One region of the Cutibacterium granulosum genome, then DNA from elsewhere that is predicted to be linked to it. Evidence: predicted binding sites of a transcription regulator. Region 1 holds the regulator's gene; each other region holds the start of a gene.
The links. Region 1 encodes HrcA, which represses chaperone genes, less so after heat shock. Its sites were predicted from a motif close to TTGGCACTCGNNNNNNNCGAGTGCCAA; they were not measured.
Positions count from the first base shown of each region.

Region 2: groL (chaperonin GroEL) is a predicted target of HrcA. The motif match lies at 2,464-2,490, and genes of this name have one in related genera.
Region 3: groES (co-chaperone GroES) is a predicted target of HrcA. The motif match lies at 2,341-2,367, and genes of this name have one in related genera.

Region 1 is NZ_LT906441.1:1,225,656-1,230,656, forward strand. It holds gene CKV91_RS05165 (inositol monophosphatase family protein) at 1-760, shown strand, start outside; gene CKV91_RS05170 (MBL fold metallo-hydrolase) at 872-1,684, opposite strand; gene hrcA (heat-inducible transcriptional repressor HrcA) at 1,941-2,957, shown strand; gene dnaJ (molecular chaperone DnaJ) at 2,965-4,137, shown strand; gene CKV91_RS05185 (16S rRNA (uracil(1498)-N(3))-methyltransferase) at 4,134-4,883, shown strand.
Region 2 is NZ_LT906441.1:974,163-979,163, reverse strand. It holds gene CKV91_RS04040 (MFS transporter) at 1-245, opposite strand, end outside; gene groL (chaperonin GroEL) at 665-2,299, opposite strand; gene manA (mannose-6-phosphate isomerase, class I) at 2,948-4,129, shown strand; gene CKV91_RS09920 (thioester domain-containing protein) at 4,563-5,001, shown strand, end outside.
Region 3 is NZ_LT906441.1:2,135,071-2,140,071, reverse strand. It holds gene CKV91_RS09135 (THUMP-like domain-containing protein) at 1-1,121, shown strand, start outside; gene CKV91_RS09130 (LppM family (lipo)protein) at 1,168-2,319, shown strand; gene groES (co-chaperone GroES) at 2,516-2,812, shown strand; gene groL (chaperonin GroEL) at 2,824-4,419, shown strand; gene mptB (polyprenol phosphomannose-dependent alpha 1,6 mannosyltransferase MptB) at 4,550-5,001, shown strand, end outside.

The DNA.
Region 1 (5,001 bases):
GGCACCCGGCGACCTCGTCACGGACCTCGATCGTCAGGCGGAAGGCGAACTGTCGCGCCTGTTGACCTCTGCCGGTGGCGGGATCGTCGTCGGTGAGGAATCGGTGCATGATGATGCCTCGGTGCTGCAGGAGCTTCCCACCGCCGAGCTGGCCTGGGTCATCGACCCCATCGATGGGACGAAGAACTACGTCAACGGGTCGACGCATCATGCCGTCATGGTCGCCGAGGTGCAGCACGGGGTGACGACCCGGTCATGGATCTGGCAGCCGCAGCTGGGGCACATGTGGATCGCCGAGCGTGGCAACGGGCTCGTCTGCGACGGTGAACCGGTGACGCCGAATCGGCGGCATCCTGCCTCAGAGACGATCGAACCCGACGTTCCGGACTCGGCCCAGCTGCTCAGCCTCCCGGATTCCGCTCGGCAGGTGACTGCCAACCGGAACGTGGTCCGTGCCGTGACGGCCTACCCCCACAACCGGCGGTCGAGTGCGTCACTCACGTGGGCGGAAGCACATTCCTGCTGTGGCGTGGACTATCCGCTGATCTGTCTGGGGGAGCAGGACGTGGCCTGCTGGTTCCACATCCATCCTTGGGACCATCTGCCCGGATCCCTCATGGTCACCGAGTGCGGGGGAGTGGTGCGCGTCGCCGGCGGAGCGGACTACACCGCGCGACACACCAAACAACGTGGCGTCATCATCGCGGCCAGCGATGAGCGGTCCTGGCAGATCGCCGCCCAGGCGTTGGAGGAGAACTGACGTGGTCGTCACTGCCGCACCGCGCAGTATGAGGGGATGTCCATGATCGACTCTGCGGTGCTCGCGGAACGAACGTCGTTTCGTTGGTGAGGTGGTGAGGCACGCCCCGCGTCACCGGTTGGTGAGCGGCAGCAGTCCCTCGCGGGTGATTCCCCGGGCAGTCAGTTGATCTGTGATCGGTGCGATCCACCCGGTCACCGTGGCACGATCCAGCCCTGCGGGAATGTCGTCGAGTGCGGACTCGGGTGCCCGGCCATGCTCCATGGCCTCCCGCACTGCGCTGACGAGCCCCCAGATGGCGTTGCGCTGCGCCATGACGCCCTGGTCGTCGGTCGGGTCGCCATGACCGGGAATGTAGCGGTCCTTGGCGTCCGTGACGTTCATCACCATGTCGATGGCTCCCGCCCAGTCCCAGAAGTCGGTCGTCGAGTCGGCCTGTGGTGGCCCGGAGGTCTCGATGAGATCACCCATGAAGGTGATGTGGTCCTCCGGAACCCGAACGGTGAGATCACCGTCGGTGTGTGCCGCCCCCGGGTGCAGGATCTCGGCGGTGACACCTCCCAGATCCAGGTACGCCATCAGCGAGATGGGATGGTCGATGGCGGGGGTGGGGCCGTGCTCGACAGCAGTGCGGTGCATCCAGGACTCCACGGCGACCCCCGACTCCTTCGCGCACCGGGCCACGCCGCGCAGGCCACCGACGTGGTCGTCGTGGTGATGGGTGATGACCAGTCGGTCCACCGGCCTGCCCAAGGCCATGGCTGCCGAGAGGGCCAGGTCGTGCCCCTGCTGGGATGTCGACCCGGAGTCAACCATGAGCAGGTGTTCCGATCCCATGACCAGGCCGATGGTCACCGACTCGGGGTCGACCCTCGTCGTCCACACATGGGAGCTCACAGCACACCACTGAATGTCAGATGCCATGGTGTGGATTGTCTCATGCCCATCTGGCCGCGTCGATCACGGTGATGACCTGAGAGGGATGCGGACGCCGGCTCTGGGTGAGTGGCCGGGCTGCACGGCTCGCTGCTCGGGACCAGCAGGGTGGAATCCCGTTCCCGGGCCACTAGACTGGCACTCGCACACGTTGAGTGCCAGAATCTGTGGTGCACGTGTGCGAGACGTGTACTCGTCGCGAAGTCGGCGCATGTGGGCGAGACCACCAGATGAGGAGGAACAAGTGCTTGACGATCGCAAGCTCGAGGTCCTCAAGGCCATCATCACCGACTACGTCTCCAGCAAGGAGCCGGTGGGGTCGAAGGCCCTTGTCGAGAGGCATGGTCTGAAGGTCTCACCGGCAACCGTGCGCAATGACATGGCTGTCCTGGAGGACGAGGGATACATCACCCATCCCCACACCAGCGCCGGGCGGATCCCCACCGACAAGGGATATCGCATGTTCGTCGATCGTATTGCAACGGTCAAGCCACTCTCCACACCCGAGAAGAGGGCCATCGCCACCTTCATGAATGGTGCGGTCGACCTGGACGACATCGTCACCCGAACCGTGCGGTTGCTGGCCCAGGTCACTCGTCAGGTGGCCATCATGCAGTATCCGGTGACCACTTCGGCCACCGTACGTCACCTGGAACTGGTGAGTCTGTCGGCCGATCGGGTCCTCGTCGTCGTGATCCTCTCCTCCGGCACCGTCGAGCAGCGCACCATCGAACTGCCAGCCCATGACGAGCAGGATCTCCTCGTACTGCGGGATCGGATCGGTACCGCGGTCGTGGGGCATCCCGTGGCCGAGGCTGCCGACCTGCTGTCGCAGATGGTGGATCGTGCTCATCCCGACGCCACCAGTCACACGGCCGCCGTGACAGCCGCCGTCCTGGAGGTGCTGGCCACCGACACGTCCTCTCGCGTCGTGGTGGCCGGGGTGCCGAACCTCACCGCCTTCGGGGCGCAGTTTCCCACCACGGTGCGGCCCATCCTGGAGGCGCTCGAGGAACAGGTGGTGCTGCTGCGTCTGCTGGGCGAGGTGAGCGGCGACCTGGGTGAGGTGACGGTGCGCATCGGTTCGGAGAACGTGGATCAGTCGTTCCAGTCGACGAGTCTCATCGCCAGCCCCTACGGTGAGGCCGACATGCTTGCGAGCCTGGGTGTCGTGGGGCCCACCCGAATGGACTACCCGTCAACCATGGCCACGGTGCGTGCCGTGGCCCGTTACGTCGGACGTTTCCTGGCAGAAGGATGAATGCGAATTGAGCACGGACTACTACGAGGTCCTTGGCGTCCCGCGGGATGCCAGTGCCGAGCAGATCAAGAAGGCATATCGCCGCAAGGCGATGAAACTGCACCCCGATGTCGCCGGACCGGGCTCGGAGGATGAGTTCAAGCTGGTTCAGGAGGCCTACGAGGTGCTCCAGGACCCGCAGAAGCGGGCCGTCTTCGACCGGGGCGGTGACCCCAACTCCCGTGGCGGCGGATTCGACGGTTTCAGCAGTGGTGGATTCGATTTCACCAATCTGGTCGACGCCATGTTCGGCGATGCCAGCCCGTTCGGCGGATCCAGCCGTGGACCACGCTCCCGAACCCGGCGCGGACAGGACGCTCTGGTGCGGTTGCGCCTCACCCTTGCCGAGGCCGTCTTCGGCATCACCAAACCGTTGGACGTCGACACCGCAGTGGTGTGTCCCACATGTCAGGGCAACGGCTCCCAGGACGGTTCGCAACCCACGACCTGTGAGAACTGCAAGGGTTCCGGTGAGGTCATCTCGGTGCAGCGTTCCTTCCTGGGCAACATTCGCACCGCTCAGCCCTGCCCAGTCTGTCGCGGTTTCGGCACGGTCATCCCCCATCCCTGCCAGGAGTGCTCCGGTGAGGGGCGGGTACGCACCACTCGTACGATCAATGTGCGCATTCCAGCAGGTGTGGCTGATGGCAACCGCATCCACCTGGAGTCCCAGGGGGAGGTCGGCCCCGGTGGTGGCCCGGCTGGTGATCTCTACGTGGAGCTCACCGTGGCCAGGCATGACGTGTTCCGTCGCAATGGGCAGAACCTCGAGATGACGATCTCGGTGCCCATGACGGCCGCTGCCCTGGGGACAACCATTCCGGTACGTACCCTCGAGGCCGATCGTGACGACATGGACAAGGCCCTGGGCAGCGTCGATCTGGACATACCCGCCGGCACCCAGTCCGGGACCAAGGTGACGATTGAGGAACGCGGTGTGCCACGCCTGCGGGCATCCGGACGCGGTGATCTCGTCGTCGAGGTCATCGTCCAGACCCCGACCAAGCTCGATCACGAGCAGGAGGAACTGCTGCATCGGCTTGCCGAGATGCGCGAGGAGACCAGCCCGGCCGTGTCTGTGCACTCCTCCTCGGGGGGCAAGAAGGTGTTCTCCCGGCTGCGTGAGGCCTTCGGCGGATGAGTGACGCCTGCTTCATCGCAGATCTGGGCCCTGCCACGTCGGGTGACCAGCCCCCGGCCGTCGGCGACCTCGTGGAGATCACGGGATCCGAGGCCCATCATGCTGCCGTGGTGCGACGCATCGAGGTCGGGGAATCCGTCCTGGTCACCAATGGCCAGGGACTCGCAGTACGTGGGCCGGTCGTGGGCGTCGCAAAGCGGTGTGTGCAGGTGCGTGTCGCGGAGACTCTGCGATCCGCCGAGCATGCACACCGCTGGGTGGCCGTGCAAGCCCTGGCCAAGGGGGATCGCGCGGATCGTGCCGTGGAGACCCTCACCGAGATGGGCGCGGACGAGATCATCGCCTGGCAGGCCTCCCGATCCATCTCACGATGGTCGGTGGACAAACGGGACAAGGGAGTGGCCAAGTGGCAGGCCACCGCCCGTGAGGCGACCAAACAGTCGCGCAGGCTCACGATCCCCCCAGTGCGTTTTGCCACCACCCGACAGATATGCCAACGCATCCGCAAGACGGAACGCACCTTCGTCCTGCACGAATCGGCCGAGACCACGGTGGACCCCAGCCAGATTCCCGCTGGAGGCGAGGTCATGTTCATCGTCGGTCCCGAGGGTGGCATCAGCCCCGACGAGTTGGATGCCTTCGTCGACGCCGGCGCGCTCCCGATCCTCGTCTCCGACGGGGTGCTGCGCACCTCGACGGCTGGTGTGGTTGGACTGGCACAGCTGAGGATCCTCGCGGGGGACTGAGCGGCTGAAGCCTTGTGAGGTGAGCAGGTGTGCATGACACCTGGTTCAGGCACACCCGAGCATGGTGCTCGGCACTCGTCGAGGGCGCCGCGTCAATTCTCGCAGAAAACCGTCTCAC
Region 2 (5,001 bases), 250 kb from region 1:
CGGTCGGACATCGCTCCCCCGACCATGGCGCCGATGGCCGCTCCGATGAGCAGGATTCCACCGATCGCCCCCTCCTGGACGGCGGTGAGCCCCAGCCCGCCGGCGGAACCGGGCATGTACATGTAGGGCAGGGCACCAGAGATGACACCGGTGTCGTAGCCGAAGAGCAGGGAGCCCAGGGTGGCGACGGCGGCAATGGCACCGATTCCGCGGTGCGGTCCCGAGGGCGGGGTGTCGCGGACCAGTCGTGTGGTCTCATCCGCACCGTGCGGCAGTGTGCTCATCGTCGTCCTTCTGTCGTGATCGTTCCCGCCCAGTACTGGGGCTGGCGCGCCAACGGTGTGCGCGGGGCTCACCGGCAGCACCACACGCCGGGCAGTGACGCTGGGGGATCATCAATTATCACTCACCATCACCCATCGGGAAGCCACATTGCGTGTCCTGGACGCGATCGGCTGGCATTGGGCGCCCTCAACCGGAAAAACTTCCCGCCCAGGCCGATGGGGAGGCGCAGCAGATCTTGTAGGGCACGAGGTAGATCTGTAGGACACGGGACAGATCCATTGAGAAACGGACATGGGACGGTCCAACCGGGCCGTCCCATGTCCGTACCAGCGCTGTGTCTGTACCAGCACTGCCTCAGATCAGCATTGCCGATGGCATGTCACATCATGCCACCCATGCCGCCCATGTCACCCATGCCGGGGTCACCGGCGGGGGCCGGAGCAGGCTCGGGCTTGTCGGCGATGACGGCCTCGGTGGTGAGGAACAGGGCCGCGATGGAGGAGGCGTTCTGCAGGGCGGAACGCGTCACCTTGGCCGGGTCGATGATACCGGCCTTGACCATGTCGACGTACTCACCGGTGGCAGCGTTGAGGCCCTCACCAGCCGGCAGGTTGGCGACCTTCTCGGCGATGACGCCACCCTCGAGACCGGCGTTCGTGGCGATCTGCTTGAGCGGGGCGGAGCAGGCGGACAGGACGATCTGGGCGCCGGTGGCCTCGTCACCCTCCAGGCCCTCGATCGTGGCGGCCTTGGAGGCCTGCATGAGCGCGACTCCACCACCGGGGATGATGCCCTCCTCGACGGCAGCCTTGGCGTTGCGCACGGCGTCCTCGATGCGGTGCTTGCGTTCCTTGAGCTCCACCTCGGTGGCGGCGCCGACCTTGATGACGGCGACGCCGCCGGCCAGCTTGGCCAGACGCTCCTGGAGCTTCTCGCGGTCGTAGTCGGAGTCGGAGTTCTCGATCTCCTTGCGGATCTGGGTGACGCGGCCGGCGATCTGCTCGGCGTCGCCAGCACCGTCGACGATGGTGCACTCGTCCTTGGTGACGCGCACCGAACGGGCCTTGCCGAGCAGGTCGAGGGTGACGGCGTCGAGCGACAGGCCGACCTCCTCGGAGATGACCTGGCCACCGGTGAGGATGGCGATGTCGGCGAGCATGGCCTTGCGACGGTCACCGAAGCCTGGGGCCTTGACGGCGACGGACTTGAAGGTGCCACGGATCTTGTTGACGATGAGACCGGCCAGGGCCTCACCCTCGACGTCCTCGGCGATGACCAGCAGCGGCTTGCTGGACTTCATGACCTGCTCCAGGACGGGAAGGATGTCCTTGAGCGAGCTGATCTTGGAGTTGACGATGAGGATGTAGGGATCCTCGAGGACGGCCTCCATCGACTCGGTGTCGGTGACGAAGTAGGGCGAGATGTAGCCCTTGTCGAAGCGCATGCCCTCGGTGAGCTCGAGGTCGATGCCGAAGGTGTTCGACTCCTCGACGGTGATGACGCCTTCCTTGCCGACCTTGTCCATGGCCTCGGCGATGGTCTCACCGACGCTGGGATCACCGGCCGAGATGGTGGCGGTGGCAGCGATGTGCTCCTTGGTCTCGATGTCGATGGCCATCTCGGAGAGCCGGGCGCTGATGACCTCGACAGCGGCCTCGATGCCCTTCTTGAGACCCATCGGGTTGGCACCGGCGGTGACGTTGCGCAGCCCCTCGCGCACCATGGCCTGGGCCAGGACAGTGGCGGTGGTGGTGCCGTCGCCAGCGACGTCGTCGGTCTTCTTGGCAACTTCCTTGACGAGCTCGGCGCCGATCTTCTCGTAGGGGTCCTCGAGCTCGATTTCCTTGGCGATCGACACGCCGTCGTTGGTGATCGTCGGTGCGCCCCAAGACTTCTCCAGGACGACGTTGCGGCCCTTGGGGCCGAGGGTGACCTTGACCGCGTCGGCAAGGGTGTTCATGCCCTGCTCGAGTGCGCGGCGGGCCTCGATGTTGAATTCAATGAGTTTCGCCATGTTTGGGGGAGTCCTCCGCTCCGGTGGGCTGTGTGCCCTGGACGTCAGATGTACTGCGAGGTGTCGGCCTCGCGTTGTTGCCCCGTGATGCCCGCGACGGACGATCAGGTGATCTCATCACCGGGTCCCCGGCCGGATCGACGCTCGCAACATCGCTCCAGTCGGTAGCACTCGTCATGTCCGAGTGCCAAGATCATTTTTAGCACTCACCCCCCATGAGTGCAAAGGGATTGTGCCCACGAGTTCACCGGGATGGTGCCCATGAGCGCAACAGCCCCATGGGCACAACGGGATCCCCCGCAACAGGATTGTCCAGGCGCAGAGGATGTCCAGGCGCAGCGGGATTGCCCGGGCACAACGGGATCGTCCGGGATCGTCTGAGCGTAGCGAGATCTCCGGCAGATTCCGGCCCCGGCCGGGCCAGACATGCCCCAACCGGGCCGGACATCTCGACGCTCCTCGCACGTACGTCCCCGCTTCCTGGACCATGTGGTTCCTCGACCATGTGGTGTGGCAGGCGCACGTCGGCCATCGGCCTCGGGCTGACCGACCCGCATCCTCCTCACGTGGCGCGACGGGCGTGCTGCGCACCTCGCCGGATGGTCGTGGCAGGATTGAGGTATCCGTGTCCACGTGGGAGGACTGGCGATGGAGCGTCTGACAGGCAGCATTCGACAGTACGCATGGGGAAGCACCACCGGCGTCCCCACCATCCTGGGCACCGAACCCGACGGCAATCCCCAGGCCGAGTACTGGCTCGGCGCCCACCCCCTGGCACCATCGCAGCTGAGCAGTGGTGAACCGTTGACGCAGCACCTCCACGTGCATCCCGACGAGCTCGGATCAGCTGGGCAGCGATTCGAGGGACGACTGCCCTACATGATGAAGATCGTCTCCGCGGCACGCCCCATGAGTCTGCAGGCCCACCCCAATGACGAACAGGCCTGGGAGGGGTTCGCTGCCGACAACGAGCGTGGTGTGGCCCTGGACTCCCCCGATCGCACCTTTCTGGATCCGTGGGGCAAACCAGAGATCTTCGTCGCCATGGACGAGGTGGACGTGCTGCACGGCTTCCGCGACCCGATCCAGACGCGCAACCTCTTCGACGCACTCGACGTGCCTGCCTCGTTGGACCAGGTCATCGGCCCGCTCACCGAACGCCGCAGTTCCGCCGGCCTGGCCGAGGTGTTCCTCGACTGTCTGAGCGGTGGACCGGAACGCGAGGCATGGGTGAGCGAGGTGACGTCAGCCGCCGTCAACCATGTGGACGACGAGGGAGAGCTGGGTGTGTTCGCCCGCACCGCCGTTGCCCTGGACGAGCACCACCCCTCCGATCCGTCCATCTTGGCCGCACTGCTGCTCAATCACCGTCATCTGCACCGCGGGGATGCTCTGCTGGTGAATCCCGGCACCCTGCACTGCTACCTCACTGGCACCGGGGTGGAGCTTGCCGCCAACTCGAGCAACGTCGTGCGCGGTGGGCTCACTCACAAGCACATCGACATCGACCGGCTCATCTCGATCGTCAATTTCGTCACGCAACCCATCGACCTGGTCGACCTCGTGGGTGTGGGAGCCGGCATGGGACGTTATGACACGCAGTACCCGCAGTTCCAGTTGTACCGCTTCGACCTTGACGTCGATCAACCAGCAATGGCACCGCGCCCCGATCAACCACGGATCCTCCTGGTGACAGGGGGTTACGTCGTGTGCACCAGCCCGAGTGGCACCGACGAGTTGGTGCACGGTATGGCCGCCTGGATCCCCGCGGGTGAGCAGGTACAGCTCAATGGGAACTGTGAGGGGTTCATCGCTTCACCAGGTATGTGACCAGTCTCATGTTTTCACGCGGCGGTCGAGTTTTGCCTTCTTTTCTTCAGTATGTTATATGAAAAACTCCTTGCAAATCCACGCATCACCGCGAGGTTGTCAGCCAGTCACACGACACCCGCATCGCAGTCCGCTCCCGGCAGATTCCTGACGCATCCGACGGCCTCAGCTGCGCCCGTGGGAGGTTTGTTGCCGTCTGACAAGGAGATTCATCGGCGCTCTCGATTTGTGTCAGACAGGTATTAGCTTTCGTTCTCATCTGATACCGGATGGGCCATACTCGTATGCCAATACAGCTTTGACACCCTACTCTGAAAGTATGTACAGTCACTCGGGTCTAACAACCTGACCCCGGTGTGTGCTTCATGATCAGCGTATTGGCCTCTGAACTCTCGGTAAACATCCGTGAAACTCACCATCAGAGGCATGCTGCATGGCAACAGCGAAGGTCAAGTTCCTACCTGCTCACAGAAAGGGCGCCATGCGCAAGGTACTGATCAACGCTGGTCTGGGGGTGTTGTCCGCGCTCGTCGGTGGTGCCGGTTTCCTGACACCGGCCCAGGCGAACGCTGCCCCCGGGGACGCCGACCAGCCCGTGAATCCGGGACTCTCCGAGGGATACCCCAAACCAATCAACTTTGTAAAGCATTCCAACTTTAAGGAGATGGTGGGGTACAGAACCCACTACAGCGTCCCCACCCCGCACACCGGGGATCCCAGGCATGCAATCGAAGATCTGATCCAGACTGTGGAGATTGCCCCAGGTAAATATGCATACACATACTGCATCGAACCTGGGATCAAGTACTACACGGTTGAGGAAAACCCCGCCACCACCTTGACTGTGGGGAACTGGAGCGGACTCAAGGCCG
Region 3 (5,001 bases), 910 kb from region 1:
AGTTTCCCGCCGATCTGGCTGCTGCCGCCCTGGATCAGGCCGCGATGCGCCAAGCAGCGGTACGCAAGATCGGTGACGTGGCAGCCACCATGCTGTGGACGCGCGACGGACTGGAGCAGGCCACCCGGGGCGACGTCTCTCGCTGGCGGGCGGAGCGTCTCAAGGCCGCCGGGATTCGGCACGTCATCGACCTGGGCTGTGCCTGCGGAGCCGATTCTCGAGCCTGCCTGGATGCCGGGCTGCAGGTGAGTGCCGTGGAGATCGATCCGGCCACCGCCGAGCTCGCCCGCCACAACCTGCCCGGGGCACAGGTACTGTGCGCCGATGCCACGGCGGTGCTGGACGAGCTGTTCGCTGCCGTACCTCAGCCTCCCCACGACCGCGTACCGGGCGGCCTCGCGTCGCGGGGCGTCCGACCAGGTGGGACCGCCGTCATGCTCGACCCGGCTCGCCGGACCGGACGGGGGCGCACCTGGCGTCTGGCGGACGTCCAGCCGCCGTGGTCCTTCGTCGAGCACGTCCTGCAGCTGGCACCGTGCGTCGTCAAGCTCGGCCCCGGGGTCGATCGTGGCCAGTTGCCGAACCAGCCCGTCACCCATGTGGGGCATCGCGGTGATCTCGTCGAGGCCACCCTGTGGTCAGGGTTTGGTGATCTGTGGCCGGGGGACCGGGCCGTCCTCGTCGGCAGCGACGATCGAGGCCCGGTCGAGCTCCCCGCGGCGCTCCCCGCCCCCGAACCCGGTGACCTGGGGGCCTTTCTGGCCGAGCCGCATCCTGCGGCCATCCGCGCGGCGAGCCTGTCCGCCATTGCCCCGCAGTTGCGTTCGGTGGCTCCGGGCATTGCCTACCTCACCGCCGACGAGCCCGTCGAGACCCCGTGGCTCACCTGGTTCGCCGTCGAGGAGGTGTTGCCCCTCGACGTGCGCGTCCTGCGCGGCTGGGTACGCAAGCACCGCGTCGGCACGGTGGAGATCAAGAAACGCGGGGTGGAAGTCGACCCCGTGACATGGCGGCGCAAGCTCAAACCCTCCGGGCCGAACAGCGCGACTCTGGTGTGCACCCCGACGACGGCTGGAGCCCGGGCCGTGGTGTGTCGGCGGCGAATGGTCACCAGAAATTGATCCTGCCATTTCGCTTTGCAGATGGGATGTGTGGTTGCATGATCACATGCTGAGCAATTCTTGCCGCCCCCGGCGTTGGGGCGTCCTCCTGTTGGCTCCTCTCCTGCTGCTGTCCGGATGCATGAAGTTCAATGCCTCCTACGACATCAAGGACGAGGAACACGTCAACGCCAACCTCACCATTGCCGTCTCCAAGTCCATGGCCGAGATGTCCGGTCAGAACACCGGTGGGGAGCTCAAGGAGTGTGAGCAGTTGATGTCCGCCTCCGGCGTCACCGACAAGGCGGTGGCGAAGAAGTACGAGGACGACGAGTACATCGGCTGCACCATCGTCGGTGAGGACAACGCCAAGAACATTGGTACTCGGGATTCCGGGGTCGCCATCACGTTCACCGACGACGAGGTGAAGTTCCGCATGGGTCAGGAGATCTTCTCACCCGAGACCTCGGGTCAGGAGATCACCCCCGAGATGCTCAGTGATTTCAAGGTGTCGGTGACCTTCCCCGGCGCAGTGACCCAGCACTCCGGGTCGAGCACGGTGGACGGCAACACCGTCACCTGGACCAGTGCCAAGGAGCTCATGTCGAGTGGGATCACTGCCACCAGCGAGCGTTCCTCCAGTGCCCTGGCGTGGTGGATGTGGCTCATCATCGGGGTGCTTGCCCTGGCTGTCATCGGTGCCGTCATTGCAGTCATCGTGCGTCATCGGGCGAAGGGTTCCCGGGCCAACGGGTCGCAGGGCGAATCGGTGCCACACGATCCCGAGCGGCCTGACGGTGGGCGGCCCACCCAGGAGGGCCCGGAACGGTCTGGCCCGGAACAGTCTGGTTCTGTGCCGTCTGGTTCTGGGCAGTTTGATTCTGGACAGCCTGGCTCCGACCGGCCGCGCCGCGCAGACGGCCAGCCTCAGCACGGCGATTCCATGCCGCACTCCTCGACCCCTGCTCACGGGGATCATGGTCAGACCCCGGCGGGCCAGGAGCCTCAGCCGAGAAACGTCCAGCCGTGGGAGGCATCCGATGGTGCCGGTCAGCCACACCATCTGGCCAGAGGAGTCGAGCCCGACGCGGATGTCGCGGCCGATGCGGACGCCAGTCCTGCACCTCGTCGTGGCGCCGGTTCGGACTTCCCACACCCATCGTCGGGCTCCGGCACGTCGGATCCTGGACCGTCGGATTCCGGCACACCGGGAGCCTGAGCTTCACCGACTCAACAATCTCTGGCACTCATCTTGCCTGAGTGCTAATGCCGGTGTACTTTTCTGATTGGCACTCTCATGGTGAGTGTGCCAACGAGCTGGACGCACCCGCGACGCCGAAGGCTCGAACGCTCGGGGCTCGCAACCCCTGGCAGGAGACTTTTGAACATCCGTCCTTTCACGAAAGGGGTTCATCGTGGCAACCACGATCAAGCCGCTCGAGGACCGCGTCCTCGTCCAGCCTCTCGAGGCCGAGCAGACCACCGCATCCGGTCTCGTCATTCCCGACACCGCCAAGGAGAAGCCGCAGGAGGGCAAGGTCATCTCTGCTGGTCCCGGCCGCGTCGACGACAAGGGCACCCGCGTCCCCATGGACGTCAAGGAAGGTGACGTCGTCATCTTCTCCAAGTACGGCGGCACCGAGGTCAAGTACGACGGTCAGGAGTACCTGCTGCTCAACGCGCGCGACATCCTCGCCGTCGTCGAGAAGTGAGGCGCTGACACATGGCAGCAAAGCAGCTTCAGTTTGACGAGGACGCCCGCACCTCACTCGAGCGCGGTGTCGACACCCTCGCCGACACCGTCAAGGTGACGCTGGGCCCCAAGGGCCGCTACGTCGTCATTGACAAGAAGTGGGGCGCACCGACCATCACCAACGACGGTGTCACCGTCGCCAAGGAGGTCGACCTCACCGATCACTATGAGAACCTCGGCGCCCAGCTGGCCAAGGAGGTCGCCACCAAGACCAACGACGTCGCCGGTGATGGAACCACCACCGCCACGGTGCTCGCCCAGGCCATGGTTCACGAGGGCCTGCGCGCCGTCGCCTCGGGCACCAACCCGGTTGGCCTCAAGCGCGGCATCGACAAGGCCGTGACCCAGCTCGTGGCGAACCTGCGATCCCTGTCGCGCGCCGTCGAGACCACCGCCGACATGGCCAACGTCGCCACCATCTCCAGCCGCGACGAGAAGATCGGCAAGCTCATCGCCGATGCCTTCGACAAGGTCGGCAAGGACGGCGTCATCACCGTCGACGAGTCCCAGACCTTCGGCACCGAGCTGGAGTTCACCGAGGGCATGCAGTTCGACAAGGGCTACCTCTCGCCGTACATGGTCACCGACCAGGATCGTATGGAGGCCGTGATCGAGGATCCCTACATCCTCATCCACTCCGGCAAGATCTCCTCGATGAACGACCTGCTCCCCGTGCTGGAGAAGGTCATCGCCGCCCACGGCACCCTGTTCATCGTCGCCGAGGACGTCGAGGGGGAGGCCCTGAGCACCCTCGTCGTCAACAAGATCCGCGGCACCTTCAACTCGGTGGCCGTCAAGGCACCGGCCTTCGGCGATCGTCGCAAGGCCATGCTGCAGGACATCGCCACCCTCACCGGTGGCCAGGTCATCGCACCCGAGGTCGGCCTCAAGCTCGACCAGGTGGATCTGGACGTCCTGGGACGCGCCAAGAAGGTCGTCGTCAGCAAGGACAATACGACCATCGTCGACGGTGCCGGGGCCAAGGCCGACGTCGACGGACGCGTCGCCCAGCTGCGCGCCGAGTACGACCACTCCGACTCCGAGTGGGACCGCGAGAAGCTCCAGGAGCGGATCGCCAAGCTCGCCGGTGGCGTGTGCGTCATCCGCGTGGGTGCTGCCACCGAGGTGGAGCTCAACGAGAAGAAGCACCGCATCGAGGACGCCGTCTCGGCCACTCGCGCTGCGATCGAGGAGGGCATCGTCGCCGGTGGCGGCTCGGCCCTCATCCACGCCTCCGCCAACCTCGCCGACAAGCTCGGGCTCGAGGGCGACGAGCTGGTCGGTGCCCAGATCGTCGAGAAGGCCGTGCGTGAACCGCTGCGTTGGATTGCCGAGAACGGTGGCGAGCCCGGCTACGTCATCGTCTCCAAGGTCGCCGAGTTGGAGCCCGGACATGGCTACAACGGCAAGACCGGTGAGTACGTCGACCTCATTGCCGATGGTGTCATCGACCCGGTCAAGGTGACTCGTTCGGCTCTGGCCAATGCCGCCTCCATCGCCTCGCTGCTGCTCACCACCGAGACCTTGGTGGTGGACAAGCCCGACGACGAGGACGACGACAAGTGAGGTCGAGCCTCGAAACACTCGGCTGAGAAGTCCGCGAGCGGCCCCGGAAGGTGACTTCCGGGGCCGTCGTGCATGCTGAGGGTCATGGCGTCACGAGCCGGTAGTGTTGCCGATGACCGAAAGGACGTGGATGAGCCAGAGACGTGATGAGGCGGTTCCGGACGGTGCGCAGAATGCCCCGGAGACCCCCGCTGCTGCCTCCCATCGAGATCGCACGGCACTCAAGGTGGCCCTTTTCGGGTTCGCCGGTGCTCTCATGATCGCTGAATGGGCCTGGACCGACACCACCCCGACGAGCGGCACGGTGAGCATGAACCAGGTGCTGGCCCGACTGGTCGGAGCGTTGGGGGTCATCGTCCTGAGCGGGTCATGGCTGGCGACCCGAGGTTGGCGGACCCCTCAACTGTGGCGGGTGCTTGCCGTCTGGGCCCTGCCCCTGATGGTCTGCCCGCCGGTCATGAGCAGTGATGGTTGGGCCTACGCCGCCCAGGGATACCTGTTGGCCAATGGGTTCAATCCCTATGAGGTGCCGCAGGGCAGGGCTGGCGACCTTGGCGCCTTGGTCGACTCGCACTGGAGGGG